4 regions of the Streptomyces sp. NPDC018833 genome follow, and region 1 is predicted to be linked to each of the others. Evidence: riboswitches for the same ligand, from Rfam matches in the RefSeq annotation. Region 1 holds a riboswitch; each other region holds the start of a gene.
The links. Region 1 has a riboswitch for cyclic di-AMP ahead of ACH5AF_RS12740 (peptidoglycan DD-metalloendopeptidase family protein). Riboswitches for the same ligand answer to the same signal wherever they lie in the genome.

Region 1 (7,025 bases):
CCGCCGACGGCAACACGACGCGTGGGGACGCGGCGTGAAATGCCCGCTGGGCCGGCACTCTGCCGCTCGGACGCCTGCTGCGCAGCGCGCACCCCGACCGGTGCATGCGCTTTCTCAGCCTGCCGGACTCCACAAGGTACGTCGACACCGAGGAGGAGTACGCGATCGTGCTCGGGCGGCAGCACGTCATCTTCGACGAGCTCTGGCGACACCGGAAACTCCTCGTGATCACCTACGAGTGGAGCGGCCCCGCGCCCTGCCCGCGGGGGCCTCGCTCTGGCACGGCGCAGACCCGCGTCAGCGGGACGGTGCCGCCTCCGGGGTGCCGGTGTCCTCGTCCCTGGGCGGGGGTGCCTGCGGTGCCGTGACGGCCTGTGCCGTGGCCGCGGCCGCCTCCGACGCCGTGGTCCAGCCGCCCGCCGGGGTGGTCGCCACCGCGCGCCACCACGGCGCGGACGGCAGGAGTCCGGACGTCGGCTCGAAGGGCTCGCCCGGGCGGGGCAGCGCGAGGGTCGCGCCCGCCCCGGCCCCGGCGGCGACCGTGCCCTCGCCCGGCTCGGCCCACGCGTGGGGAGCCAGGTTGAACGTGCACCAGTGGATCGGCAGCATCACACCGGACGGCGTACCGCCCTGGAGGTCCAAGTGGGCCCGCATGCCTTCGGCGGGTGTCATGTGGATGTCCGGCCAGTACTCCGAGTACGCGCCGATCTGGATCATGGTCGCGTCGAACGGTCCGTGCTCCGCGCCGATGTCCTGGAAGCCGGTGAAGTAGCCGGTGTCGCCGCTGTGGTAGATCCGGTGCTCCGGGCCCGCGACGGCCCAGGACGCCCAGAGGGTGTGCTGCTGGTTGCGCAGTCCGCGGCCGCAGAAGTGGCGGGCCGGAGTGGCGGTCAGACGTATGCCGTGCACATAGGCCGACTCGTTCCAGTCCAGCTCGCGCAGCCGGTCGGGAGCCACACCCCAGCGCTCCAGGTGCGCTCCCACCCCGAGCGGGACGGCGAAGACGGTGCCGGTGCCGGCCAGGGCCCGGATCGTGGGGAGGTCGAGGTGGTCGTAGTGGTCGTGTGAGATCACCACCACGTCGACGGTGCCGAGGGCCGCGAGCGGCGCGGGCACGGGATGCAGCCGCTTGGGGCCGACGAAGGTGAAGGGGGAGCAGCGCTCGCCCCAGACGGGGTCGAACAGCACCCGGCGGCCGTCGATCTCCGCGAGGACGCTGGAGTGGCCCATCCAGGTCAGCCTCAGCCCGGAGACGGGCGGTGCGGCCAGGTCGGCGACGGTGGTGGGGTGCACGGGCACCTCGCCGAGCGGTGACCGGCGCGCCCGTGCCTCCTTCTGGAAGTAGATCTTGGCGAATTCGACCATGGAACCGCCGGAGGGCCTGGTCCGGGCGCCCTCCGGGTTACGGAAGACACCGTCGGCGAAGTTCGGGGAGCGGCGGATTCGGGCCATCCGCTCCCCGGCCGGGTCGGCTCCGAAGGCTGGCGGTCTGAGGATACGCATCCGGGCTCTCAGGGAGTGGGGGGAGGCAGCGCCGGTCACGACACCTCCTGGTGATCGAGGCTCTGTCCATTACGTGCGGGCGCGCTCACGCCGGGTGTCCTGCTGTGCGTCCGATCCGTCATGACCGGGCAACGCGCGCCCCGGCGCAGGTGTTCCTGAAGCGTCTCCCCGGTGCCCGTGGAAATCGGCGGGCGCGATGTCACATCTCGGTGGACCGCTCCGTCGTATCCGTGAAGGACACCGCGAAGGCCCGTACGACGGCGTGGACCACGACGCGTACGACGACCCCAGGAGGCCCGACATGGCCCGTATCTCCCTCGAACCACGCCGCTCCCTGTTCCTGCGTGTGATCGAGTGGTACACCCGGCGCACGTACGGCAAGGCTCTCGACCCGGTCCGGGCGCTCGGACACCACCGGGGGGTGCTGTTCACCGATCTGCGCCTGGAGACGTCGGTCGCCAAGTGGAAGGCGCTCGACGAGGACCTCAAGGCGCTCGCCACCACGGCGGCCGCGGCGTCGATCGGCTGCAGCTGGTGCCTGGACTTCGGTCACTGGCTGAACCGGACGCGCGGGATGGACGCACGCAAGCTCCACGACGTGCCGGTGTGGCGCGAGAGCGATGCCTACTCCCCGCTGGAGCGGGACGTCCTGGAGTACGCCGAGGCCATGACCGCCAATCCGCCGGAGGTGACCGACGAGCTGGCCGAGCGGCTGTGCACGGCACTGGGCGAGGAGGCGTACGTTGAGCTGACGGCGATGGTTGCCGTCGAGAACCTGCGCTCGCGCATCAACTCGGCGCTGGGGCTGACCAGTCAGGGTTTCAAGGACCACTGCGAGATCCCGGCCGCGCTGCCGCCGACCGCCCGTACGACGGCCTGAGAGGCGCCGGCCGCCAGGGCGAATTCCGTGCGGTACGGGAGCGATCTCGCCCATGATCGGCTGTGTAGGGTGACGCCCGTGGCCAGGATCCGGTTGAGTGTGCAGGAGCGGCGTGAGGAACTGCTGAACGCGGCTGTCGAGCAGATCGAACAGCGTGGTGTGGCGGCCGTGCGGATCGCCGATGTCGCCTCTTCGCTCGGCGTCTCCAGCGCCCTGGTGCTCTACCACTTCGCGTCCAAGGAACAGCTCGTCGCGGCGGCGTTCACCCACGCCGCCGATGCCGATCTGGCCCATCTGCGCAAACTGTTGGGCCGTCGCACGTCCGCGCTGCGCCGGCTGCGGGCCGCCGTGCGGTGGTACGCGCCGACCGGGCAGGCCAAGGGCTGGCGGCTGTGGATCGACGCCTGGGCCGCGTCGCTGCGTGATCCGGCCCTGCGGGAGGTCGCCCGCGCTCTCGACCAGCAGTGGAAAGCGGCGCTGACCGAGGTGATAGCGGAGGGCGCGGCGGCGGGGGAGTTCCCGTGCGAGGACCCCGCTGCGGCGGCCTGGCGTCTGACGGCGTTCCTCGACGGGCTCGCCGTGCAGATGACCTCCTACTCGGGCTCGTTGACCCGTGCGGCGATGCTGCAGTGGACGGACGAGGCGCTGGCCCGCGAGCTGGGCGTGGATCGCGCGGGCGTCACGGCGACGGCCCGCTGACCCGCGGGCGGACCGCACGTGCCCTGGGTGTCCGGCCGGCGCAGTGACTCGGCCTGTGCGTCCTTGTGTTGCGGCGCCGTCCCGGGACGGGTCTTCGGCACGCCCTTCAGAGCGGCAGCAGGTCCGGACGCTTGGCCGCCACGTGGTCGCCGGAGCTCTCGCCCCGCAGGCGCCGGCCGATCCACGGCACCAGGTACTCGCGCGCCCAGTTGATGTCGTCGCGCCGCACCTCGAGTGCGCCGCGCGGCGGCAGCGGCGGCCAGGGCTGGTCGGGGTCGGCGGGCACGTCGAGGCCGAGCACCTGGGCGGCGCGCAGGGCGACGCGGGTGTGGCCCTCGGGGGAGAGATGCAGCCGGTCCGCGTCCCAGGCGCGCCGGTCCTGGACGGACCTGAGCGACCACAGGTCGAGGACGGGGCAGTCGTGGCGGTCGGCGATGGCCCGTACGTGCGCGGTGTACGTGGCGATCTTTCCGCGCAGATGGCGCAGGACCGGCACGTCCCGAGTGTCGAAGCCGGTGGTCACCATGACGGTGCCGACCGAGCTCGTGAGGTCGGCGACGGCCCGCTCGAACCGCTCGGCCACATCGTCGGGGTCGCTGCCCGGCCGGATGATGTCATTGCCTCCGGCGCAGAACGTCACGAGGTCCGGGGCGAGTTCCTTGGCCCTCGGGACCTGCTCCTCGACGATCTGGTCGAGGAGACGGCCTCGTACGGCGAGGTTGGCGTACCGGAAGGTGTTCTCCGGCATGAGGTCGGCGAGCAGCACCGCGAACCGGTCCGCCCAGCCGACGTACGTCCCGTCGGGACCGGGGTCTCCCACGCCTTCGGTGAAGCTGTCACCGATCGCCGCGTACGACCCGAATGCGCCCTTGTTCTCTGTTCTCGAATCGTCTGCCACGAGAGCACATCTTTCCTTTACGGATGTGACCTACGCGACCGTAAGGAGGGGTTGACGGGAAGTGATCTTTACCACCGTCGAAGTTCGACCGAGCCGGAATACGCGGAATCCCTCGCTCCGCCGCCGGACGGAACGAGGGACGCGCGTCTGACTGCGGGTCAGACAGAGACGCCGTGCTGACGCAGGTAGGCCACCGGGTCGATGTCCGAGCCGTACGAGGGGCTGGTACGGATCTCGAAGTGCAGGTGGGGACCGGTGGAATTGCCGGTGGAACCGGACAGACCGATCTGCTCGCCGCCCGAGACGCTCTGACCGCTGGAGACGGACAGGGAGGAGAGGTGGGCGTACTGCGAGTAGGTGCCGTCACCGTGCTGGATGACGACCTCGTTGCCGTACGAACCGCTCCAGCCGGCCGAGACGACGGTACCCGGGCCGACGGACTTCACGCTGGTGCCACTTCCGGCGATGAAGTCGACGCCGGTGTGGTAGCCACTGGACCACATGGCACCGGACGCGCGGTACGGCGTGGAGATGCCGCCTTCGACCGGGGCGGTCCAGCCGGAGGAGGCCGGGGTGGCGGCCTTCTCGGCGGGCGCCTTCTTGGCGGGGGCCTTCGGCGCCGGAGCGGTCCGCGAGGCGTCGCGCGAGGAACGGGCCTCGGACGCGTCGCGCGGCTCCGGGTCGTTCTTCGCCGTGGACTTCGCGCCGATGGTCAGCTCCAGGCCCGGGTGGATCAGCGCGGGGTCGGCACCGATGGCGCGACGGTTGTCGTTGTAGAGACGCTTCCAGCCGCCTCGGACGTCCTGCTCGTCGGCGATCTTCGCCAGGTAGTCGCCGGCGACGACGGTGTACGTCTTCGGCGCCTTCTTGCCGGCCGGAGCGGCCGCGGCGGCGAAGGCCGGTGCCGAGGCGGCGGCCTGCTGCGGAGTCACTGCGGGGGCCGAGGCGGGCGCGGCGTTGGCGCCGGTGGCACCGAGCAGCGGCAGGGCTATGACGGCACCACCCGTACCGGCGGCGACGAAACCGCGCGTGAGGGGGTTGGCCTTGGGACGGCGGTGCTTACCCTTTCCGGGCATGACGCATTCCTCTCCGGCGCCTGCGAGGTGAGCTGTCGGGTTCGGACTGGAGATGCCCGTTCGAGCTGAATGCGCGAATTAACCCCAAGCCGTCCGAAATTTCCGATACGGCGTACTACCTGGGTCCCCCGCTCCTGCCACACGTGGGTGGGTTCGAGCTCCGGTCGGCGGCAGGATTAGGCGGTCCGTCCGGATTGAGCGTGACCGTAGGCGAGCGCACCGGGCGGTAACAAGCCACGAATTTTCCCGATCTCCGCCGGGCGTGATTTCGGGACGCCTTTCCCGTCACCCTCCGTGGAGGCATAACAGTCAATTCCCTCGTCGGCAAGGGAATTGACACGGGGAAACCGGGCACGTTCCGTCACGGATATGATCCTGCTCACGGAGCATGTCCCATCTCCCCTGTAGACGGGGCACGTTAGTCACAAAGGCCCAATTAGGACAGAAGGCACAAAAGATCCCCTAACCATCCAGTTAGGCATCAAACTCCGTCCGCAACGCCCGACTTCGTCCCGTGCCGCCGTTCGGTCTCCGACGCAGTCCCCGCCGCCCGGTCCCATCCCCGTGAATTCGGCGGCCGCCGCCGACAGCAACGCGTGGCGAAAGAGGTTCCCTTTCACGCAAAGGGAATCGGTCCCGGCGGCCATACCCTGCACAGCGTGATCACTCGGCATGCTCCTCACCCGCAGGTCGCAATGGGCGCGGAGAACCCGTAATGAGCTCCGGAATGGAGTGAGAGGGGCGCGGCGCCCCTCGAACCCCCACACGACCCCGCGCGCCCCCGCAGCCGGGCGCGCCTGGGCAGAGACGCCCGCCGCACGCACCGGCGCTCGCGAGATGATTGGCCGATGAACCTGTGCCGTATCGTCGGATCGCGCCATCGTCGGCGACCGGCGCCGACAGCAGTCACCTGAAGGAGTCCACGTGACGCAGCAGCTGCCGCAGGCCTCGTCGACCGAACCCCGGCTCGCCGGAGTACGAAACTTCCGGGACGTGGGCGGACTGCCGACCGTGGACGGCGGTCATGTGCGGCACGGCAGGCTCTTTCGCAGCGGGCACCTCGCGCACGCGACCGAGAGCGACACCGTCTTCCTCGCCTCGCTCGGGCTGCACACGATCTTCGACTTCCGCAACGCGGCGGACCAGCGGCTGGAGGGCCCGGACGTCGAGCTGCCGGGCGTGCGCAATGTGAACCTGCCGCTGAGCGACCCGGCCGACGGCGCGGAGTTCTGGAAGATGGTCCGGGACGGCAACCTCGACCAGCTGAAGTCGATCCTGGCCGACGGCAAGGGCGCCAGGCGCATGATCGCCTCCTACCGGATGATCATCAGGGAGCGGACCGCCGAGCACAGCCGCGTCGTGCACGCACTGGCCGAGGACAGCGTCCCGGCGCTGATGCACTGTGCGGCCGGCAAGGACCGCGCCGGTCTGTCGATCGCGGTGACGCTGCTGGCCGTGGGCGTGGAGCGCGACGCGATCGAGGCGGACTACCTGAAGTCCAACGACCCGCATCGCCGCTACAAGGTCAAGCGGGGTGACGACTCCCCCGAGGCCATGTCCGCCGAGGTCATGGAGCTGCTCAATCCGCTCTTCGACGCCCGTGCCGCCTATCTGTCCGCCGCGTTCGAGACGATCGAGGAGACCTGGGGCGGCACCGAGAAGTACCTGTCGAAGGGGCTGGGGCTCTCCGCCGAGACCCGTGAGCGGCTGCGCGAACGGCTGGTCGACGGGAGCTGAGCCGTCGCCCGGCGGGGCGCCTACCGGTTCTGGCCGCCCACCAGGAACAGCAGGTAGAGGAACGCGGCGATGAGGTGCCCCGCCACGAGGTAGGCGAACAGCCGGATGACGAGGCCGCGCGGGAAGCGCTCCTCCCGCCTGTTCTCGGGCGTGTCCGGCAGGGGCTTGTCCAGGGGGTCCCACATGTGCGTGATCACGACCTTCGGGTCAGGCGTGCGGATGGAGATCGGGG
Region 2 (7,025 bases), on a different contig from region 1:
GGAGATGCGGAACCAGGAGCCGGTCAGGCTGACCTCCGGCCAGGGCAGGGCGCACATCTCGCCGCGGCGCGGGCCACGGAAGATGAAGGCGTGCCACATGGCGCAGAGCCGGTTGTCGTGGACGAAGTCGAGGAACTGGCCGGTCTGCTCCGGCGTCCAGACCATGACCGGACTTGGCTTCTGGTCCGTGCGCTTCCACTCTTCGACCCGCTCTGCTGTCCAGACCAGCGCCTTGGGCCGCTTGACCGCCGGCAGCTCGACCATCGCAGCCCAGTTGGTCGAGTACTCACCCCGCTTGATGCCGCTGCCCAGGAACGAGCTGAGGGTGGCGTTGATGCGGTGCATCGTCGCGGCGCTGGTGATCTTCCGCTTGCCCTTGCGGCCCTCGCGCAACGCAGCGTTCGCGTCCAGGTAGGCCCGACGCGTGATCCGGCGATCCTCCAGGTCATGATCGGTCAGCAGCGGCCACACCCGCTCCGGTGAGGGTGGCAACGATCCGGGAAGCTTCCACCACCTCCACGTCGCCCAGCGGGTCGTCGCGGCTCACCGCTACTAGCCGGCGATCTGCGCGGCCACCAGGGCCGCGACAGCGGCGGCTACCACCGTGGCCGCGACCGCCCCCGGCCATGGCAGCGGATGCCACACCATCAGCACCGTGCTGCCTGAGACCCAGGCGATGTCCGAGGCCACGATCAGGGCGGCCCACCGCACCAACGGCCCGGTGGGCTGAACCGCCACCCACGCCACCAGTGCCCCGAACCCGGCTACCCCAGCACCCACCGCGGGCGGCACGCCGACCGGCCCGAGGCCCCACGGCTCGGCCACGCGCCAGCCGGCGGCCAGCAGCACCGTGCCGCACACCAGCGAGAACACGGCGTTGGCGCGCAGCGCCGCGCGCAGGCGTCGCGTGCTCGGCCATACCCCGGTTGGGACAAGGGGATCCGCGACTACGGCTGTCATGTCATCGCCTCGCCCAGGATGAGCCCGGCCGTGTCGCGGCCCGGTCGTGCCGCCGCTGTTTGGCCGCGGATGGAGTGCCGTGCTCCTCGCGCAGCGCGTTGTCATCGGCATTGGTGTTGCCGAGCAGCAGGTTGTCGCGCAGCGTGCCCGAAAGAACCGGGGCGTCGTGCTCGACGCAGCCGATGGCGGCCCGCCGAACGCGATGTCGGCGCGGGTCGACAAGGGCATAGCAGACTGGATGGCTCACACGCAAACGTGTGCACGCATCCCCCCTTACCGGGGGTACCGGGCCTACGTATCACGAACTCTCTTGTAAGAAAAGACAGTTGATGCGAGTCCGCTTATGGAGACCTTGTGCTCGAACACGAGGTCCCCCTAACGTGCTCGGTGTTCGGATCAGTCGAACACCGCGTGGTCGGTCCGCCGAATCCTGCCCCCGGCGCGCGGCAGCACATCACCACACCGCAGGCAGGAGCGGGGGACCCATCTGCGCCGTACGGGACAACGCGTACCCGGCCGGCTTGGGGTGAAGCCGTGAGAACCACGGCCGGGCGTTTCTCCAGCCCGAACCCGACAGCTCACCTCGCAGGCGTTCGGAGTACGGAGCAACCTTGATATCTGCAGTCGGACGACACCGCGCCCCACGCCCCCAGACCACCACCCGGCAGCTCGTCAGCCGTGCCTCTGCGGTCGCGGCGGCCGTCGGGCCGCCGGTCATCGGAGCCGGCACCGCCAATGCTCTGGACGGTGACGGCGACACCTGTACCGTCGCCTCCGGCGACTCTCTGTCCGCCATCGCGGAGGAACAGGGGGCCGAGGGCGGCTGGCAACAGCTCTATGCGGACAACAAGTCCGTCATAGGCGACGACCCGGACCTGCTGTCGATCGCACTGAAGCTGACGATGGACCGCCCCACCGACACCGATACCGGCACCACGACGGCGATCGGGGCATCGTACGGCTCGAACACGGAGGAGACGGCCCCGACCGCCGTACCCCGGTCGACGGGGGCACCCTGACCGCCGGCTTCGCAGACAGTGGCGACCTCCGGTCCAGCGGCACACCGGCCGGGACTTCGCCGTGCTGGTCGGCGCCACCGCAAGGGCAGCCACCGGCGGCACCGTGGCCTCGACGGGCTGGGACGACGGGTTCTGCTACGAGGTCGTCGTCAAGCACGACGACGGCGAGTACACGCAGTACGCGCACCTGTCCCGTATCGATGGGTCATCGGGCGCCACCGTGGAGAAGGGGCGTGCGCGTCGCACTCTCCGGTGCCACCGGCACTGTCAGTGGGCCCCACCTGCACGTCGAGAGGCCCACCACCCCGTAATACGGTCCGCCGTCGACCCGCTGGACTGGCTGCGGGACCACGGCGTGGAGACCTGACACGTCACCCTGGTCGACGGTTCGCCGCAGGGTCAGTGCGGTGCGACCTCAGCCGTAGACCCCACAGCAGCCGGTGGCCTGCAGTACCTCCCCCGGCGGCGTGCTTGGCGAAGACGTACTCGCTGCCCACTCGGCGAACCCGGATACCAGCGGCTGTCGTCGGTCGGATGGACGCTATGGGCGGCTGCCCGCCGCCACACCCGATCGTTGTCGATGATCCGACCGCCGTCTCCCGACCGGGACGACGCATGACCGCATGCCACAACCTATTCAACGACCCTGCCCGATGAGCACGTTCGGAGCCTGCCGCCCCACCCGGCACGCAAGAGGAGACATGATGAGACCGTTCGCCTTGAACTACGCCCGTCCCGCCGTGCGCCCGCCGGCCGTGGTCCCTTACGCCTATGACCCCACACGTCAATTGAACGTCCTGCCCGATGGGCGCCCGGCCATCAGCGACCGCGACCTGCTGCTGGCGTGCGGCACCACCACGTCCACCGCCGGTTCCCAAACGCACTTCGATGACTGACGGCCCCATGACCGTGCTCGTACTGACCTGCGCCGAGGACGTGACCGCGGACATGGTGGTGTCCGCCCTGGATAATGTGGGAGTCCCGGTCGTACGCCTGGACCCTGCCGACCTCCCGGGCCAGGCTGCCCTGTCGGCCGAATACGTGCGGGGCGACTTCGACGGACACCTGTCGGCCGGTGGTCGTGTGGTGAGCATGAGCGGACTGCGTTCGATATGGGTACGCAGGCCCGGCCGTCCGGCAGCGCATGCCGCCCATCAGTCCGCATGGCTCACAGCCGAGGCCGAACAGGCCCTGTACGGAACGCTGAACTGCGCTGGCGTGCGCTGGATGAACCACCCGGTCGCCGCCGCGCAAGCCCGCTGGAAACCATGGCAGCTACGCGTCGCCCACCGCAGCGGCTTCGCGGTACCCCCCACGCTGATCACCAGCTTTCCGCAGATTGCACGCGAGTTCGCCGCCCAGTACCCGGACCTCGTCGTGAAGCCGGTTTCGGGAGCGCATCCCAGCGACCCGCCGCTGGCACTACCCACCACCCCCGTCGAGCCGGACGCCGACTTCGACGGAGTGACCGCCGGCCCCACGCTCCTGCAGCAGCGCGTGCCCAAGTGTGCGGACATCCGGCTGACCTGTGTGGGGGACGAGCTGTTCGCTGCGCGGAGGGCGTCCGACCCCGACCAGGTGGACTGGCGTTTCACCGACAACGGCGGTGCCTGGGCTCCGGTCAAGGTACCCACCCGCATCGCGCAGGCGGTCCGCGCCTACATGTCCCTCGCCCAGCTCGCCTACGGCGCCTTCGACTTCGCTGAGGACGGTGACGGCACTTGGTGGTTCCTGGAGTGCAATCAGGGCGGGCAGTTCGGCTTCGTCCAACTGGAGACCGGCCAGCCCATCGCCGAAGCCGTCGCAGCCTGGCTGGCTTTGAGTACTGCGGTGTGAGCTGGTCCTCGAGCAGGTCCTCCAGCGTACGCAGGTGTATCCCGGACCGGTCGAGGACGACGAAGCCGCAAGTGTTCAGCAACGGGCGGACCTCGCGGATCGCGCCGGAGACGGTGGAGCGGTCCACTGCGTACAACTCCGCCAGTGCGGCGTGCGGCAGCCCCAGCGCAGCACCGCGTCCCCGTCCATCCAGTTGTGTTCGGGTCGCGTTCGGGACGCAAGGACAGGAACAGACGAGCAAGGGTCGAGAAGCACCAACCTGACTCACCCAGTCTGACCCGCTAAGACGTCATGGATGAGCGCGGATCGGCAAGGGCCGTCAAGATCCTTAAAGGACTCATGATCCGTCGGCCGTGGGTTCGAGTCCCACCCGCCCCACTGCTCAGGCCTGTGACCTGTGGATACGTCTCATCAGAGGCGCGGATTCAGGACTTTGGGCCAACGGACTGAATCCGCTGCTCGTGAGTTCAACGGCGATGCGCTGATCCGCACTTGGTTACTTCGTTGACCTGCGGTTATTCATCGTTCGGTTGCTCTCGCGGGCTGGAGCGGACGAGCTGATCGGCGGGCCAGGGCGGTAGTCGGGACGCTGATGGGACGCAGGGAATCGGAAGTGGCTGACTCGGGCCCATCCTGTCGACGCTGGCCAGTGGGGGACAGCGGAAGGCGTCGGTGGCGGCAGACCGCGGTGCTCCGGCCGCCCCTGCCGATCAGACCAGTCAGCCGTGATGGTGCGCTGCAGCATCGGTTTCGGCCGCCACCAGTGGGGGACAGGCCCAAGCCTCGATTCCGCAGCCGGAGCGAACAGCGACTGCGAGTCGCCTGCGGTCGATGTCCGGGGGCGATTCGGCCAGTGGTGCCAGGGCGTCCTCGAGCCGTGTGATGGCTCTGCCGTGCCGCAGCACTGGGCGGGCGTCGCGCGGTGTCTGTGGTTTCTGATCGAGGGATGCCGCAGGCGGCTCGCAGTCGCGGATCCCACGTGCGCCAGATCTTCGTCTGCTCGGCGATGACCGGGTGGAGGCGGGCGTGGACGTCGTAGGGTGCGTCCTGGCCGAGCAGGCTGGGCTCACCACTGGCGGTGAAGAGCGTTCACCCCAGTTGACGGTCCAGGTTGTAGGCGGCGCTGATCAGCGCCAGGTGCGTGAAGGCCTGGGGGAAGTTGCCGAGCTGCTCGCCCGTCGGCCCGATCTCCTCGGAGTACAGTCCGACGTGGTTGGCGTAGGTGAGCATCTTCTCGAAGGCCAGCCGCGCCTCGTCGAGCCGCCCGGCCCGGGCGAGCGCCTCCACCCACCAGAAGGAGCACATCGAGAAGGTCGCTTCTCCGCCGGAGAGCCCGTCGGGTGAATCGCCCACGTTGTAGCGGTAGACGAGGCTGTCGGAGACCAGTTCCGCGGTGATGGCGTCGAGCGTCGAGATCCAGCGCGGGTCGGTGGGTGCGATGAACTTGCACAGGGGCATGAGCAACAGCGAGGCGTCGAGCACGTCGGTGCCATAGTGCTGGACGAACGCCTGGCGGCTGGGGTTCCAGCCGCGTTCCATGATCTGGTCGTAGATGCTGTCCCGGACCGCCATCCAGCGGGGGAGGTCGGCGGGCAGGCCGCGCTGGCGTGCGACCCGGATCGCGCGCTCGATCGCGACCCAGCTCATCAACCGGGAGAACGTGTAGTCCCGGCGGCCGGCACGCATTTCCCAGATCCCCTCGTCGGGCTGGTCCCAGTGGGTCATCAGCCACTCGAGGTTGTGAGTGAGCTGCGTCCAGCCGTCGTGGTAGAGGGGGCGCCCGTACTTGTTGCAGAGGTAGAGGGAGTCCATCAGCTCGCCGTAGATGTCGAGCTGCAGTTGCGTCGCCGCCCGGTTGCCGATACGCACCGGCCCCGAGCCCATGTACCCCTCCAGGTGTGGGAGCTCCTCCTCGGGCAGGTCCTCGCGCCCGTCGATGCCGTACATGATCTGCAGGGGGCCCGAGTCGCGGTCGGTCGTGTAGCGGAAGCGTCCCTCCAGCCACTGCATGAACGCGGTGGCTTCCTCGGTGAACCCAAGCCTGAGCAGCGCGTAGAGCGAGAAGGCGGAGTCGCGGAGCCACGTGTAGCGGTAGTCCCAGTTGCGTGCGCCGCCCACCGCCTCCGGCAGGCTGGTGGTGGGGGCGGCCACGATCGCGCCGGTGGGCGCGTACGTGAGCAGCTTGAGCGTGAGCGCCGACCGATGCACTGTCTCGCGCCAGCGCCCGCTGTAGCGCGAGTGGCGCAGCCAGCGCCGCCAGAACGCCACGGTGGCGTCGAACTCGGCGGCGATGTCGGCTTCGGAGTACGGCACCGGCATCTCGCCGGTCCCAGCGCGGTCGAGCACGAAGGTGGCGGTCTCCCCGGCCCGGACGGTGATGCGAGCGCGGACGTCGCCGCCGTCGACGATCTCGAGCGGGGAGCGCGTCGAGAGGCTGAGCGCCAGCTCGGGAGAGCGGAAGAGCGCGCCGTACGGGGTGAGCTCGACGTCGTGGCGGGCACGTGCGTAGTCGAAGCGCGGGGCGACGTCGACGGCGAAGCGCATCTGCCCGCGCACGGCGAGCACCCGGCGGATCATACGGTGCCGGTGGACCGCCTCGCCGGTACGTGGCGGGGGCATGAAGTCCTGTACCTCCCCTACCCCCCCGGGCATCAGGAAGCGCGTGATGAGGATGGCGGTGTCGGGGAGGTACAGCTGCTTGGAGCTCCAGCCCTCGCAGTCGGGAGAGATCCCGAACATGCCGCCGTGGTCGGCGTCGAGGAGCCCCGCGAACACGCTTGGCGAGTCGAAGTGCGGACAGCAGTACCAGTCGATCGTCCCATCGGTGCCGACGAGCGCGACGGTGTGCAGGTCGCCGATCAGCCCGTGCTCGGCGATGGGCAGGTAACGCGCCCGCGGTGCCCGCCGAACTCCGGCGGCCACGACACGCTCTGACTGATCAGCACGTCCATCGAGCGCCATGGGCAAGCGGCCTCCTCGGCCTACGGCACCAGCACGAGCTTTCCCTTCGCTGCCGACTGCTCGAGCAGCTCGTGGGCATGACGGGCGTCGGACAGCGGCAGGCGCTCGGCGACGACCGGGTGGATCTCGCCCCGCCGGAGCAAGTCCAGGAGCGTGCGGAAGTCCTCCCGGAACCACTTCGGGTAGCGGGGACCCCCACCGACGGGAAACGCCGGCGGCCGGTTGCCCACGGGAAGCAGCTGGCGGCGG
Region 3 (7,025 bases), on a different contig from region 1:
CATTTTTCACAGAGGACGAAGGCCCGACTCCGAGGAGAGGCACGTCCATGAACCGCCCTGACGCCCGCCACGTCCTGCCCGAGTTCACCGAGCGCACCAGCTCGGGGGCCCGCACCCGCGACCCGTACTCAAAGCTGTTCGAGGAGCGGATCGTCTTCCTCGGCTCCGCCGTCGACGACACCGCCGCCAACGACGTCATCGCCCAACTGCTGCACCTCGAATACGCGGCTCCCGACCAGGACATCTGCCTGTACATCAACTCGCCGGGCGGTCCGATCAGCGCCATGACGGCGATCTACGACACGCTCCAGGTCATCACCTGCGACATCGCCACCACCTGCATCGGCCAGGCGACTTCCACCGCCGCCGTGCTGCTCGCGGCCGGGGCCCCCGGCAAGCGTATGGCGCTTCCGGGCGCACGGATCGTCGTCCAGCAGCCCGCCGCCGAGGAGCCGTTGCGGGGCCAGCCGTCCGATCTGGAGATCCAAGCGGCCGAGTTGCTCCGCCTGCGGGAGCAGCTCGCGACCATGCTGGTGCGCCACACCGGACAGGACGCCGAGCGCATCGCGGCCGATCTGGAACGGGACAAGATCTTCGACGCCGACGCGGCGAAGGCGTACGGCCTGGTGGATCACGTCGTCCAGAACCGTAAGGCGTCTCCCGTCGCCACAAGGACGAGGTGAGCGCGCGCGATGCTGCCTCCCACGATGCCGCCGCTGCCCGCACTGACGTGCGCGGAGGCCGAGTTCGTCGACAGCTATCTCGAAGTGGTCGATCTGCTGGGGCGGATCAACCCGTCCCGCGCCACGCACACCTACGGCGCGCTGCGTGCCGCGCAGGCACTCGTCGGACGGGCCGCCGCACTCAAGGACGCCCTGACACTGATGCATACGCGCGGCGAGAACGAGGTCTACGCGGACACTCTTGCCGAGGCGCTGCGGATTCTCGACGGTCAGCGCAGGGCGAACCGGGTGACCGTACCGCCCGCTTCGACGAGTTGACGGTCGATCGCGCTGTCAACCGCCAACGGGGTAGCGGCTTTCGTACCCCGTTCGGTGGAGCTTCGGCGTAGTTGTCGTGTGTCGCAGGACTTGCGCCGTTCGACCACCGATTTGGCGGAGTTGACCGTTTCACCGCTGGTACAACCATGATTTCCCGTCAGGCGACTCAAGCCCCAACGCCCCTGTCCACCCGAACAGATCAGTCGTGATCAGGTTCACAAAAGCCGTTTCAACTCGGAAATCGGACATCGGTGGGTCACGATCCTTGGACGACAAGCCCTCGCCACCTGACGGGGCGGTCCGGGCGGACGCTGAGTCCTGCCGCCGTACCGGACGTCTGGTCGACAGAAGTGCATCGGCAGGAGTGGAGGACCCGAGCAGCACGGGGTGACCGGTGATCCCGGTGGTCCCCTTGGGGTGAAGCCGCTTCGGCGGCCGGGCGTCTTCGCGGTCCGAACCCGACAGGTCATCCTTCACAGGCGGCTGACGAAGGGTTGCGCATGACTGCGCAGATGCATGTCCCGTTCCTGCTCACCCGCGCGGGCGCCGTATCGGCACTGACCATCGCCGCCGTCGGCGGCACACTCCTCGCTCCCGGAGCCACCACCGAGGCGCATGCGGTCACCAGCCACGCGAGCAAAGCACTCCAAGTGGCCGCGTCGAAGAAGGGGTCGCCGTACAGATTCGGTGCCGTCGGCCCCCACCGCTTCGACTGCTCCGGGCTGACGGTGTACTCGTACAAGAAGGCCGGCAAGAAGCTGCCGCGTACCGCGCAGCAGCAGTACAACCGCACGCGCCATGTCTCCGCCTCCCAACGGCGACGCGGTGACCTGGTCTTCTTCCATTCCGGCGGCTACGTCTACCACGTAGGCATCTACGCCGGGAGAGGACGGATCTGGCATTCGCCGAAGACCGGCGACGTGGTGCGGCTGGCCAAGATCTGGACGAGCAGCGTCTCGTACGGCCGCGTGCGCTGACCCCCCGGCAGCTCCGGTCCCCGGCGGTCAGCACATCGCGTAAGAGGTCGCCGGCACCGCAGGTGCGGTGGCGGCCGACGCAGGTGGGTCAGTGCGCCGGCGCCTGGACCAGCAGCGTCGCGCCGAGCGCGGTGAGCGCGCCGCCCGTGACGCCTTCCACGGCCCGTGTGGTGCGCGGCCTGCGCAGCCACCGGCCCAGCCGGTCCACCAGGAGTGCCACCGCCGGGAACCAGATCAGCGCCAGCACGACGACGATCGTCGCGAGCAGCAGGGTGCGCGGCAGCACCGCGGCACCGTCCGGCACGAACTGCGGCAGCAGACTCAGGAAGAGGACCGGCGCCTTCGGATTGAGGACATTGGTGAGAAAGCCCTGGCGCAGACTGCGTCGGACGCTGGGGGCGGCCGTGGCGCCGTCGATCGCGAGGGGCCCGTCGAGCGGGCGCAGGGCCGAGCGCACCGCGCGCAGGCCCAGCCACAGCACATAGACCCCGCCCGCGATCTGCAGGGTCCGGTACAGCACGGGCACCGCCACCAGCACCGTGGCGAGTCCCGCCACGGCCAGTGCGGTGTGCACCAGCAGTCCGCCCGCGACGCCGACCGCGCAGGCGACGCCCGCGCGGCGTGAGGCGAGCGCACTGCCTACGACCACGGTGAAATCGGCGCCCGGCATGGCGACCATGCCTGCGGCGACACCAATGAAGGCGATCAGCTGTGCATCCATGGCCCCCAGCCTGACCGTTTCGAGCCTTCAGCAGGTACTTGCAATATCCTGGGTCGGTCCAAAGCACTGCTTAAGGCAGGCGCCTGACGAGCGTCCAAGAGGAGCGATGTACGACCCGACCCGGCTGGCGGCCCTGGTCGCGGTCGCGGAGGCCGGTTCGATCACCCGCGCCGCGGCCCGCCTCGGTTACACCGCCCCGGCGCTCTCCCAGCAGCTGTCCAAGCTGGAACGTGAGGCCGGAGCGCCGCTGCTCGTGCGCCACCACCGCGGGGCGCGGCTCACGGCCGCGGGCGAGCTGCTCGCCGAGCGGGCGCGCCGGGTGCTGGACGAGATGGACCGGGCGCGGCACGAGCTGGCCACGCTGTCGGGGCTGACGGGCGGCCGACTGCGCGTGGGGACGTTCACCACGGTCGGCATCCATCTGCTGCCCCCGGTGCTCAGTGCCTTTCGCCGCGCGCATCCGGCCGTGGAGCTGACGGTCGCGGAGTACGAGCCGCCGGCGGGGGTCACGGCGGTGGCGCGCGGCGAGATGGACCTCGCGCTGACGCACGCCTACGAGCCCGCCGAGCCGGCGCCGCTCCCGCCGGGAGTGGTCATGGAACCGCTGCTGGTGGAGGAGCTGGTGATCGTCACGGCCCCCGGGCACGCCCTGGCGGGCGGTTCGGGGCGACTGCCGGTGAGCGATCTCGCCGGACAGCCGCTGATCAGCAGCGCTCCGTCGCATCCGCCGCGCAGGGGGGTGGAGGGAGCGCTGGCCGAAGCGGGCGCGACACCGGCCGTGGTGTGCGAGTCCCCCGGTTACGCACTGGTCTGCGCGCTGGTGAGCGCGGGCATCGGCGTGGCCGTGGTGCCGGAGATGGTCGCGGCCATGTCCGCGACTCCGGTGCAGATACGCCAGTTGGAACCGGCCGCGTTCCGCCGAACGATCTCGGTCGTGCACCGGGGCGAGGAGTCGGGGCCGGCGACGCAGTCGCTGCGGGTACTGCTGCGGGGCTCGTTCGGCCGGGCGGGACAACAGGGGACGGGCGGACGGACGTCGTGATCCGCCCGGCACCCCGTTGGTCGGGCCTGACCCGAGAGAGGGGCCTGACCGGAGCGAAGGGGCCTGAGCCGACGGGAGCCTGACTGGAGATAAGGGGCCGCCGAGCCAACAGGAGCCTGACCGACAGGGGCCTGACTCGGCAGGGGCCTGACCCGGCAGAGGGTGCCTAGCTCTGCACCGGAACGGTCCACGGCAGCGCGATCCACACCGTCTTGCCGCCCTCCCGCGTGGGGGTCACGGAAAGCCGCCCGCCGTACTGAGCGGTGAGACTGCGGATGATGACCATGCCCCGCCCGTTGTCCTGCCGGACCGCGGCAGGCAGCCTGCGCGGCCAGCGCGGATGGCTGTCGGTGACTCCGATGAACAGCTGCTCGTCCCGTTCGAGGTGCACGTCGACGGTGAAGGTGGGCGACTGGCCGAAGGTGTGCTGCACGGCGTTGGTGGCGAGTTCGGAGATGATCAGTCGCACGGTGTCGACGACGTCGGTCCCGTCGGACAGTCCCCAGTCGCAGATGACATCGGTGACATATCTCCGGGCGGCGGAGACCGAAGCCGGATCGCTCGGCAGAGTGACGGATGCTTCTCGACGGTCTGCCATGGCGACGCTGTCCCTTTCCCACCGGGCCGGGCTCCGACTCGTAGCGGATGACACGCGAGGACGGCCACGGATTGCGCTTCGTCGTCAGACTGCCACTTGTCGTCCATCCGGCGCGGCGATCCACCGAGATAGGGATATGTCTGTCGCTCAAAGCGGTGAACTCTGCCACGGGAGACCGTATTTGGGGAGGTGCGTACCGCGCGCGGGACGGCTCACTTCAGGCGCGCGGCGCGGCCCCGACGATGGTCGCGACGGCCGTGTCGAGCTCCCGGTCGGTCAGGTCGGCGCGGGCGGTGAGCCGGATGCGCGAGATCCCGTCCGGTACCGACGGGGGCCGGAAGCAGCCCACGACCAGGCCCGCCGCCCGGCAGTCCGCCGCCCAGGCGAGCGCCGCGTCCGGCGAGGGCGCCTGTACGGAGACGACGGCCGCGTCCGGCCGTGCGGCGGTCAGCCCCGCGTCCGTCAGCCGCCGGTGCAGCACGGCGGCGACCTCCTGGGCACGGTCGGCGAGCTCCGGTTCCCGGCGCAGCACCCTCAGGGCGGCGAGCGCGCCGCCGGCCGCCGCCGGTGCGAGTCCGGTGTCGAAGATGAAGGTCCTGGCCGTGTTGATCAGGTGCTCGATCACCCGGGCCGGGCCCAGGACCGCGCCGCCCTGACTGCCGAGGGACTTCGAGAGGGTGAGGGTGGCGACGACTCCGCTCGCGCCGGCCAGTCCGGCGGCGTCGAGCGCTCCCCGGCCGCCGTCGCCCAGGACGCCGAGACCGTGGGCGTCGTCGACGAGGAGGGCCGCGCCGTGTTCGCGGCAGACCTCGGCGAGTGCGGGCAGCGGCGCCGCGTCGCCGTCCACGGAGAACACGGAGTCGGTGACGACGAGGGCCCGGTGGCCGGGGTGGGCGGCGAGGGTCTTGCGCACGGCCTCGGGGTCGGCGTGCGGGACGACCGCCCTCTCGGCGCGGGAGAGGCGGCAGCCGTCGACGATGGAGGCGTGGTTACCCGCGTCGGAGACGACGAGGGCGTCCCGGCCGCCGAGCGCGGTGACGGCGGCGAGGTTCGCCGCGTAGCCGGAGGACAGGACGAGGGCGGCCTCGAATCCGCAGAATCCGGCGAGTTCGCGCTCCAACTCGGTGTGGAGCGCGGTGGTGCCGGTGACCAGGCGGGAGCCGGTGGCGCCCGCGCCCCAGCGGCGAGCGGCGTCGGCGGCTGCCCCGGTGACCTCGGGCCGCCGAGTGAGTCCCAGGTAGTCGTTGCTCGCCAGATCGAGCAGGACCGAGTCGGCGGTGCGCGGCCGGAGCGTACGGACGAGTCCCGCGCGCTCCCGGCGGCGCGCCTCGTCGTCGATCCAGTCGAAAGGATCCTGAGTGGCCTGCGGCATGAGGTGTCCGGTCCTTTTGTAGGCAGCGCACAGACCCTAACCGGATGCGGGCGGGGAACCGATGTGGCCATGCACACACCTCAAAGCCGGGCTGTTGTGGGGTTCCTCCTTGGCCGGGGCCGCTGCCGTGGGTAAGGATCAGCACCATGGACCTGCTGAACACCCTGGTGGAGAAGGGGCTGCGGCGCGAGCTGCCGACCCGTGAAGAAGCCCTCGCCGTACTGGCGACCTCCGACGACGATCTGCTCGATGTGGTGGCCGCGGCCGGCAAGGTGCGCCGCCAGTGGTTCGGACGGCGGGTGAAGCTCAACTATCTGGTCAACCTGAAGTCCGGTCTGTGCCCCGAGGACTGCTCGTACTGCTCGCAGCGGCTCGGTTCGAAGGCGGAGATCCTCAAGTACACCTGGCTGAAGCCCGACGAGGCGTCCGAGGCCGCGGCCGCCGGTGTGGCCGGCGGCGCGAAGCGGGTCTGTCTGGTGGCGAGCGGCCGCGGCCCGACGGACCGGGACGTGGACCGGGTCTCGAAGACGATCGAGGCGATCAAGGAACAGAACGAGGGCGTCGAGGTGTGCGCCTGCCTCGGGCTGCTCTCCGACGGCCAGGCCGAGCGACTGCGCGACGCCGGCGCCGACGCGTACAACCACAACCTGAACACGTCCGAGGGGACGTACGGGGACATCACGACCACACACACCTACGCCGATCGCGTGGACACGGTGAACAAGGCGCACGCCGCGGGCCTGTCCGCATGCTCCGGTCTGATCGCCGGCATGGGCGAGAGCGACGAGGACCTGGTGGACGTGGTCTTCTCGCTGCGCGAGCTCGACCCGGACTCGGTGCCGGTCAACTTCCTCATCCCCTTCGAAGGCACCCCCCTCGCCAAGGAGTGGCACCTGACCCCGCAGCGGGCGCTGCGCATCCTGGCGATGGTCCGGTTCGTCTGCCCCGACGTCGAGGTGCGCCTCGCGGGCGGGCGCGAGATCCATCTGCGTACCCTTCAGCCGCTCGCGCTGCACCTGGCCAACTCGATCTTCCTGGGCGACTACCTGACCAGCGAGGGCCAGGCGGGCAAGGCCGACCTGGAGATGATCGCGGACGCCGGCTTCGAGGTGGAGGGCACCGACACGACGACGCTGCCCGAGCACCGTGTCTCCGGTGGCGGCTGCGGGTCGGTGTGCGGTGACGGCGGCGAGGGCGGCTGCGCCGGTGACACGCCCGCCGCCGAGGCCGCTCCGGCCGAGGCGCCCGCCGCGCGCACGGAACTGGTCGCCGTACGCCGCCGCGGTGCCGGTACGGACGTCGCGCCCAATGCCT
Region 4 (7,025 bases), on a different contig from region 1:
GCCGTGGAGGCGGCGCGCACGCATCCGCTGACGGACGCGGCCAGGACGGCGGCCGTCGGCGCGAGCCAGGGCGGCGGGATCGCGCTGGCCGTGGGCGGCCTGATGCCGGACCTCGCCGCCGTCGCCCCGGACGTTCCGTTCCTGTGCGACTTCCCGCGCGCCACGACGCTCACCGACCGCGACCCCTACCGGGAGGTGGGCAACTACCTGCGCACCCACCGCGGCCGCAGCGAGCAGGCGGCGCGCACGCTCGCGTACTTCGACGGGGTCCACTTCGCGGCGCGTGGCCGGACTCCCGCCCTCTTCTCGGCGGCGCTGGAGGACCAGACGTGTCCGCCGTCCACGGTGTTCGCCGCCTTCAACGCCTACGCCCACGAGGAGAAGCACATCGAGGTCTACGACTTCAACGACCACGAGGGGGGCGGCCCGTTCCAGGAGGCCGCCCAACTGGCCTGGCTCCCCGGTGTGCTGACGCGGTGACGGACGGGGGCCGTGGGACGGACGGGGGCCGTGGGACGGACGGGGGCCGTGGGACGGACGGGGGCCGCGGGACGGCCGTCGCCCTGACCAGGCCGGCAGCCGGTCCTGTCCTGCGCGACAGAAAACGCTTTCCCCGTCGCACCGAGGAGCTGACATGCAGCCGCCCGGAACCGCGGCCGCGTACGACGGTCTCCCCGGCGGTGGCTGGGTTTCCCAGCCGAGCGTCTTGCGTGGGCGGCTGTCGAGTTCGGCGGCGACGGCGTCCCAGTCCTCGCGGGTGTGCCTGGGCAGGGTCGGTGCGCTGCCGCCGTGGCTGCGGCTCCCGGCCCGCCGTCTCCTCAGCGGCGGCCCAGCACCTCGGCGATGCGGATGAACCCGTCCGTGCCGTGGCCCAGGCCGATGACGCGGCGGGCCATGCCCTCTGCCGCGCGCATCACGCCCGCGTCGATGCCATGCCCCTCGGAGGTATGCACGATGTGGGCCATGGACGAGGCCGCCGAGGTGATCGGGTTGCCCTCGCCGGAGAAATCGCCGTCGGCCACACCCTCAGCGAGTTGCTCGAAGAGTGGCGGCAGGATCGCGCCTATGCCCTTGGCGAACGGGGCCAGCTCCCGCGCGGTGACACCCTCCGCCCAGGCCACCGCCAGGGCGTGGGCATAGCCCGCCATGGCGGTCCAGAAGATGTCCAGCAGCGCGATGTCGTACGCCGCCGCCCGGCCGATCTCCTCGCCGAGATGGGTGTGGGTGCCGCCCAGTGTCTCAAGGGTGGGAAGGTGCTCGCGGTAGAGCTCCTCGGGGCCGCTGTGGACGAGGACCGCGGCGGGCGTTCCGATGGTCGTGGTCGGTGTCATGATGGCGCCGTCCAGGTACTGGATGCCGTGCCCCGCTGCCCAGGCCGCCGTGTCGCGGGCCCGGGCCGGAGTGTCGGCGGTCAGGTTCACCACCGTACGGTCCTTGAGCGCGTCGGTGACCGCCTCGCGCCGCAGAACGGCGTCCACAGCGTCGTAGTTCACCACGCAGACAACGGTCAGCCCGCTCGCGGCGACCGCCTCCTCGGCGGATCGGACGCCGACCGCGCCTCGCTCGACCAGGTCGCGGTCCCTGCTCGGCGTCCGGTTCCAGACGGTCGTCCGTAGGCCGGCGTCCAGGAACGCTCCGGCCAGGGCTCGGCCCATCGGCCCGAGACCGAGCACGGTGACGGCAGACTGTTCAGTGCGTGAAGACACGATTATCAACCTCTTTAGAAATACCGGAAGAAAGCAATGAAGGGGGCCCATATGACGCGCAGTCGTACCCGGGACATGAACGTCTGCGGAGTGACCGCCGCGATTGCCGTGATCGACGGCAAGTGGAAGACCGTTCTGCTGTGGCTGTTGGAATCCGGCCCGTGGCGCCCCGGGGAGCTGCGACGCCGGCTGCCGGGCCTCAGCGAGAAGGTGCTGACTCAGGCGCTCCGCGAGATGGAGACGGACGGACTGGTGCACCGGGAGGTGCATGACGAGCTGCCGCTGAAGACGGTGTACTCCCTCACCCCGTTCGGCCGCGAGCTCTCGGAGGCCCTGGGGCCCGTCTCCGACTGGGGCCACCGTCGTCTGGAGAAGCTCGCCCAGGCACAGTCGGCCTCCTGACGCATGGTCACCCCCGTCTCACGTGGATCCGGCGTCCCTTCGGCCGCCGTGTGACCAGGTTCCCCTCTGCCTCCATGCGTCGACAAGTACCCACAAAAAGGTGGGTACGGAGGGCGGTGGCCTCTTGATGCCGGTGCGCTCGCGGGTGTCTCGTGGCGTGGGGGTGGGTCGGCCTGGGGCCGACAGGTGGCGGGGAACTTCGTCGTCGGACGCAACGGCGAACACCGAACGCGCCGCTCACCCGCCCGGCCCTCGGCGGGGGTCCACCGTCGGGGGGCTGTCGAGCAGGGCTGCCAGCCGGAGCATGGGGCGGCCAGGCCCGCCAGGCGGATCCGGTTGCTCGTTCGATGGACAGTGACCAGGTGGCGGCCAGGGTGGCGGTCTGGTCGTCGGGGAGGGTCCCGGGTTGCGGCAACAGGTCGGCCAGCAGCCTTCGGTAGGAGGCACAGGTCAGGTCCGCGGCGATGATGTAGCGCGGCCAGGGCGAGGGGCAGGTGTCCCAGGTCGGCGACAAGGCTGTTGAGCTGGTCGGTTGGCTCGTGGCGGTCGCGGGCTGTGAGTACGCCCGTGAGGTAGGCGGCGGCTTCCTGGGGGTGAACGAGCCCACGGTCACCCGGCGTCGGCCTGCTCCGGTCAGGCGGTTCTCACCGGCAACCCGATGTCTACGAGGTTCGCTGATCGGGCACTCGGCGACGGCGTGCGAGGGCGACTGACGAGCGCGGACAGGAACGTCAGTCGCAGGTGCTGGACCACCGCGTCGGTGACGATCTCGCACCCGGCCCTGAGCGGCCGGGGGCGCTCGGGCCCGTTCCTACGGGGCGGGGGTGCCCGGCGCTCGGGCGCGTCCCTACGGGGCGGGGGTGGCCGGCGCTCGGGCGCGTCCCTACGGGGCGGGGGTGGCCGGGGTCGCGAGGAAGCGGTGCAGTGAGGACTTCATGGCCGCGACGAACGCCTCCCGGGTCGTGTCGCCGACCAGGTCCAGGGACAGGTAGGGGTTGAGGTCCTCCAACTCGACGAGCAGCAGTGCGCCGTCGCGGGTACGGCAGGCGTCGACGCGCTGGATCCCGTGGTCGACCGTGTTCCAGGCGATGAAGCGCCGGGCGAAGTCGAGGTCGTCCCCGGTGGGCTCGTACGGCTCAAGGTCCCAGCGGCGGGCGGGGTCGGGGGCGTGCAGGGCGTACTGGAAGGTGTCGTCGACGAAGTAGAAGGAGACCTCGTAGCGGAAGTCGACGCGCGGCTGGATCAGGACGTCGCCGCGGGCGAGGTCGGGGAGCATGCCGGGGCGCACGAAGCGTAGCCCTATGGAGTCCGCGCCGGTCTTGGGCTTGACGGCGTACTCGTCGGCGGCGGGCAGCAGCCCGAGGTCGTCGAGCCGGTCGACGGTGGGGATGACCGGGTATCCGGCCCTGGTGAGGTCCAGCAGGTACTGCTTGCCGGCCATGTCCCCGCGGGCGCTCAGCGGGTTGTAGACCCGGGTGCCGCGCTGCACGGCCCGGTCGCGGAAGGCGTCGTACGCGTCCTGGTAGTGCAGTACGGGACCGCTGTTGCGGACCACGACACCGTCGAAGTCGTCCATCAGCGCGGCTGCGTCCGCCGGGTGGGCGAGTGCGAGGGTGAAGTCCTGGCGCAGCCGGGAGGACAGGAAGATGTCCTCGTCGCAGTACCGTCGGCCCTTGGCCCGGTAGGCGAGGTCGGTGACGAACAGGAGGCGGGGCCTGGCGGACACGGGCGGGCTCCTCGGATCGGTTGACCGTAAAACTACCCGGTTCCGTTCACAGGCGGTGCAGCCGGACCTCGGTGAGCGCACCGTCCGCCACCTGGGCGGTCATGTACGTGTGGTGGGGCTGGCGCCTGCGGTCGGTCGGGGAACCGGGGTTGAGGAGCCGCAGGCCGCCGGGGGCCGTGGTGTCCCACGGGATGTGGCTGTGGCCGAAGACGAGCACGTCGAGGTCGGGAAAGCGGTCGGCGCACCGCTGTTCCCGTCCGCGGGCCGGGCCGGTCTCGTGCACGACGCCGAACCGGAGGCCGCTGAGCTCCGCCCGGGCCACTTCCGGCAGCCGGGCGCGCAGTTCGGCGCCGTCGTTGTTGCCGTACACGGCGAGGAGGCGGGCGGAACGGGCCTCGAGCAGGTCGAGGGTCGCGGTGTCGACCCAGTCGCCGGCGTGGACGACCACATCGGCCTCCTGGACACGGGCCATCACCTCGTCGGGCAGCCGGCGGGCGCGGCGGGGCACATGAGTGTCGGAGATCAGCAGCAGTCGCATGCCCCTACCTTCCGCCTTCCGGCACCGGGCGGGCACACGGCCGCGCCGGACGCCGCGCTGACGTGATGTCAGAACAGGAGCCCGGCGCGATTCCATCTGCAATCGAAGCCGCGAATACGGGGCTACGGTCAGTACGGACCGTTCACGTTGTCGATGGAGCCGTACCTGGCGGCGGCGTAGTTGCACGCGGCGGTGATGTTCGCGACCGGGTCATAGCTGTCCATCGACGTGCCGGGCACGTGGTAGGCCCGGAACGTGGGGTCGATCACCTGGAGAAGACCCTTGGAAGGCGTACCGTTCACCGCGTTGATGTCCCAGTTGTTGATCGCCAGCGGATTTCCGGAGGACTCACGCATGATGTTCCGGTGGATTCCCTCGTAGGTGCCGGGAATTCCGTGCTTGGCCATGATGTCGAGCGATTCCTTGATCCAGCCGTCGAGATCGTCGGAATACGTCTTGGCCTTGGCGGGCTTCGCGGCCGGGGCCTTCTTCGCCACCGGGGCGGTGCGGGCCGCGGTGCGGTCGGCGCGGGCGGTGTCGGTGGCGCGGTCCAAGGGCTTGGCCTTGGCGCCGATGCTGAGCTTCAGACCGGGGCGGATCAGCGACGGGTCAGCGCCTATGTTCCGGCGGTTGTCGTTGTAGAGCTTCTTCCAGCCGCCACTGAGGGAGTGCTCCTGGGCGATCTTCGCCAGCGAGTCACCCGCGACGACCGTGTACGTCGTGGGGGCCTTCTTCGCCGCGGCGGATGCCGTGACGACGGCCTTCGCGGTCGCGGACTGGGCCGGTTGCGCGGCACCGGCGGTGGTCGCGCCGATCACCGGCAGGGCGAACGCTGCACCGCCCATGCCCGCGGCGACGAGGCCGCGGGTGAGCCGGCTGGACTTGTGACGGCGGTGCTTACCCTTTGCAGGCATGACGCATTCCTCTCCGTCGCCTGCGAGGTGAGCTGTCGGGTTCGGGCTGGAGATGCCCGGTCGCATGGTCGGTGCGACTTCACCCCGAGCCGTTCCGGATTCCGGATCGGCGGCTTACCTGGGTCCCCCGCTCCTGCCGAACGAGTGCGTGTGGTCGGATTCCGGATGGCGGCAGGACTCGGCGGTCCATCCGGATTGCGGTGACCGTAAGGGAGAGCGACCGGAAGGAACAAGCCATGAATTCACAACCGCAATGCCAAGGCGGAAAAACAGTACGTAAATGACCTTCCTGATTTCCTGTCGAGAACTCAACTCGCGTTCCCCACAAGGAAGCTGCGCAGTCAGCCGCCGACCCCGCGGCCGCGTCGCGTGACCGACATCACGGAAGCGAGAACAAAAAGCAAAGAGCCACCCTAGTCACCTCTAAACGGACATTAGGGCAATAAAAAGGGAGGTGCCCGTACGGAAAATTCCGACACTTCACCGTTCGGGAATAGTCCGATTTATTCCGTATGTAATGACCTCGCCCGATTCGGGTACTCGCTCGTGGTGTTCGGGTGCGCGGCTGCGCCCGTACGGCGGCCGCCGGCCGCCCACCGACATCACGTGGGAGGACACGATGCGCGCGCTGACATGGCAGGGCCGGAGGGACGTCCGGATCGAGACGGTCCCCGATCCCCGCATCAAGGAGCCGACGGATGTCATCGTCCGGGTGACCTCGACCGGCATCTGCGGTTCGGATCTGCACCTGTACGAAATCCTCGGCCCCTACCTCGACCCGGGCGACATCCTCGGCCACGAGCCCATGGGCATCATCGAGGAGACCGGCCCCGAGGTGCGAAGCCTCTCGGCCGGTGACCGCGTCGTCGTCCCGTTCAACGTCTCGTGCGGCGAGTGCTTCATGTGCGCCCAAGGACTCCACTCGCAGTGCGAGACGACCCAGGTGCGCGACCGCGGCACGGGCGCGTCGCTGTTCGGCTACACAAAGCTGTACGGGCAGGTGCCCGGCGGGCAGGCCGAGTACCTGCGGGTGCCCTTCGGCGACAAGCTGCCGGTCAAGGTGCCCGAAGGACCGCCCGACGAGCGCTTCGTCTACCTGTCGGACGTGCTGCCGACCGCGTGGCAGGCCGTGGAGTACGCCGGCGTCCCGTCCGGCGGGTCATTGACCGTCCTCGGCCTCGGGCCGATCGGCGACATGGCGTGCCGCGTGGCGCTCCACCGCGGTGCCGGACTCGTCATCGGTGTCGACCTCGTCCCCGAGCGCCTCGACCGGGCCGAGGAACGGGGCGTGAAGGCACTCGACCTGCGCGAGCACGACGACGTCGCCGACGCGGTCCGCGAGCTCACCGACGGCCGGGGCTCGGACGCGGTCATCGATGCCGTGGGCATGGAGGCCCACGGCGCACCGGTCGCCAAGGCGGGCCAGTGGGCGACGGGCCTGCTGCCCGGACGGGTGGCCCGCCGGGTCATGGAGCACGTCGGGGTGGACCGGCTGCAGGCGTTCTACACGGCCATCGACGCGGTGCGGCGCGGCGGCACGATCTCGCTGGCCGGGGTCTACGGGGGCATGGCGGATCCCGTGCCGATGCTCACCCTCTTCGACAAGCAGATCCAGCTCCGCATGGGCCAGGCCAATGTCCACCGCTGGGTGGACGACATCCTTCCGGTGCTGACGGACGCCGATCCGCTCGGTGTCGAGGGCTTCGCGACCCACATAATGCGGCTGGAGAAGGGCCCCG

Region 2: another riboswitch for cyclic di-AMP. It lies ahead of ACH5AF_RS02865 (hypothetical protein); the one in region 1 lies ahead of ACH5AF_RS12740 (peptidoglycan DD-metalloendopeptidase family protein).
Region 3: another riboswitch for cyclic di-AMP. It lies ahead of ACH5AF_RS23775 (C40 family peptidase); the one in region 1 lies ahead of ACH5AF_RS12740 (peptidoglycan DD-metalloendopeptidase family protein).
Region 4: another riboswitch for cyclic di-AMP. It lies ahead of ACH5AF_RS21245 (transglycosylase SLT domain-containing protein); the one in region 1 lies ahead of ACH5AF_RS12740 (peptidoglycan DD-metalloendopeptidase family protein).

Annotation. Positions count from the first base shown of each region.
Region 1 covers NZ_JBIRZM010000005.1:155,606-162,630, forward strand. The annotation lists gene ACH5AF_RS12720 (MBL fold metallo-hydrolase) at 298-1,503, opposite strand; gene ACH5AF_RS12725 (carboxymuconolactone decarboxylase family protein) at 1,805-2,383, shown strand; gene ACH5AF_RS12730 (TetR/AcrR family transcriptional regulator) at 2,462-3,082, shown strand; gene ACH5AF_RS12735 (SGNH/GDSL hydrolase family protein) at 3,189-3,980, opposite strand; gene ACH5AF_RS12740 (peptidoglycan DD-metalloendopeptidase family protein) at 4,139-5,056, opposite strand; cyclic di-AMP (ydaO/yuaA leader) riboswitch at 5,061-5,216, opposite strand; gene ACH5AF_RS12745 (tyrosine-protein phosphatase) at 5,981-6,793, shown strand; gene ACH5AF_RS12750 (DUF6126 family protein) at 6,814-6,978, opposite strand; gene ACH5AF_RS12755 (helix-turn-helix domain-containing protein) at 7,001-7,025, opposite strand, start outside.
Region 2 covers NZ_JBIRZM010000001.1:618,636-625,660, forward strand. The annotation lists gene ACH5AF_RS02850 (hypothetical protein) at 1-492, opposite strand, end outside; gene ACH5AF_RS02855 (hypothetical protein) at 553-960, opposite strand; gene ACH5AF_RS02860 (hypothetical protein) at 962-1,207, opposite strand; cyclic di-AMP (ydaO/yuaA leader) riboswitch at 1,411-1,568, shown strand; gene ACH5AF_RS02865 (hypothetical protein) at 1,572-1,979, shown strand; gene ACH5AF_RS02870 (M23 family metallopeptidase) at 2,041-2,346, shown strand; gene tgmA (putative ATP-grasp-modified RiPP) at 2,684-2,875, shown strand; gene tgmB (ATP-grasp ribosomal peptide maturase) at 2,883-3,815, shown strand; gene ACH5AF_RS02885 (glycoside hydrolase family 15 protein) at 4,905-6,776, opposite strand; gene ACH5AF_RS02890 (medium chain dehydrogenase/reductase family protein) at 6,797-7,025, opposite strand, start outside.
Region 3 covers NZ_JBIRZM010000012.1:162,663-169,687, reverse strand. The annotation lists gene ACH5AF_RS23785 (ATP-dependent Clp protease proteolytic subunit) at 48-683, shown strand; gene ACH5AF_RS23780 (hypothetical protein) at 693-1,001, shown strand; cyclic di-AMP (ydaO/yuaA leader) riboswitch at 1,314-1,498, shown strand; gene ACH5AF_RS23775 (C40 family peptidase) at 1,502-1,978, shown strand; gene ACH5AF_RS23770 (LysE family translocator) at 2,067-2,699, opposite strand; gene ACH5AF_RS23765 (LysR family transcriptional regulator) at 2,806-3,741, shown strand; gene ACH5AF_RS23760 (ATP-binding protein) at 3,908-4,339, opposite strand; gene ACH5AF_RS23755 (8-amino-7-oxononanoate synthase) at 4,557-5,711, opposite strand; gene bioB (biotin synthase BioB) at 5,858-7,025, shown strand, end outside; gene ACH5AF_RS23745 (adenosylmethionine--8-amino-7-oxononanoate transaminase) at 7,020-7,025, shown strand, end outside.
Region 4 covers NZ_JBIRZM010000010.1:146,281-153,305, forward strand. The annotation lists gene ACH5AF_RS21220 (acetylxylan esterase) at 1-480, shown strand, start outside; gene ACH5AF_RS21225 (NAD(P)-dependent oxidoreductase) at 819-1,706, opposite strand; gene ACH5AF_RS21230 (winged helix-turn-helix transcriptional regulator) at 1,758-2,108, shown strand; gene ACH5AF_RS21235 (hypothetical protein) at 2,992-3,834, opposite strand; gene ACH5AF_RS21240 (metallophosphoesterase family protein) at 3,881-4,372, opposite strand; gene ACH5AF_RS21245 (transglycosylase SLT domain-containing protein) at 4,501-5,286, opposite strand; cyclic di-AMP (ydaO/yuaA leader) riboswitch at 5,291-5,445, opposite strand; gene ACH5AF_RS21250 (zinc-dependent alcohol dehydrogenase) at 5,906-7,025, shown strand, end outside.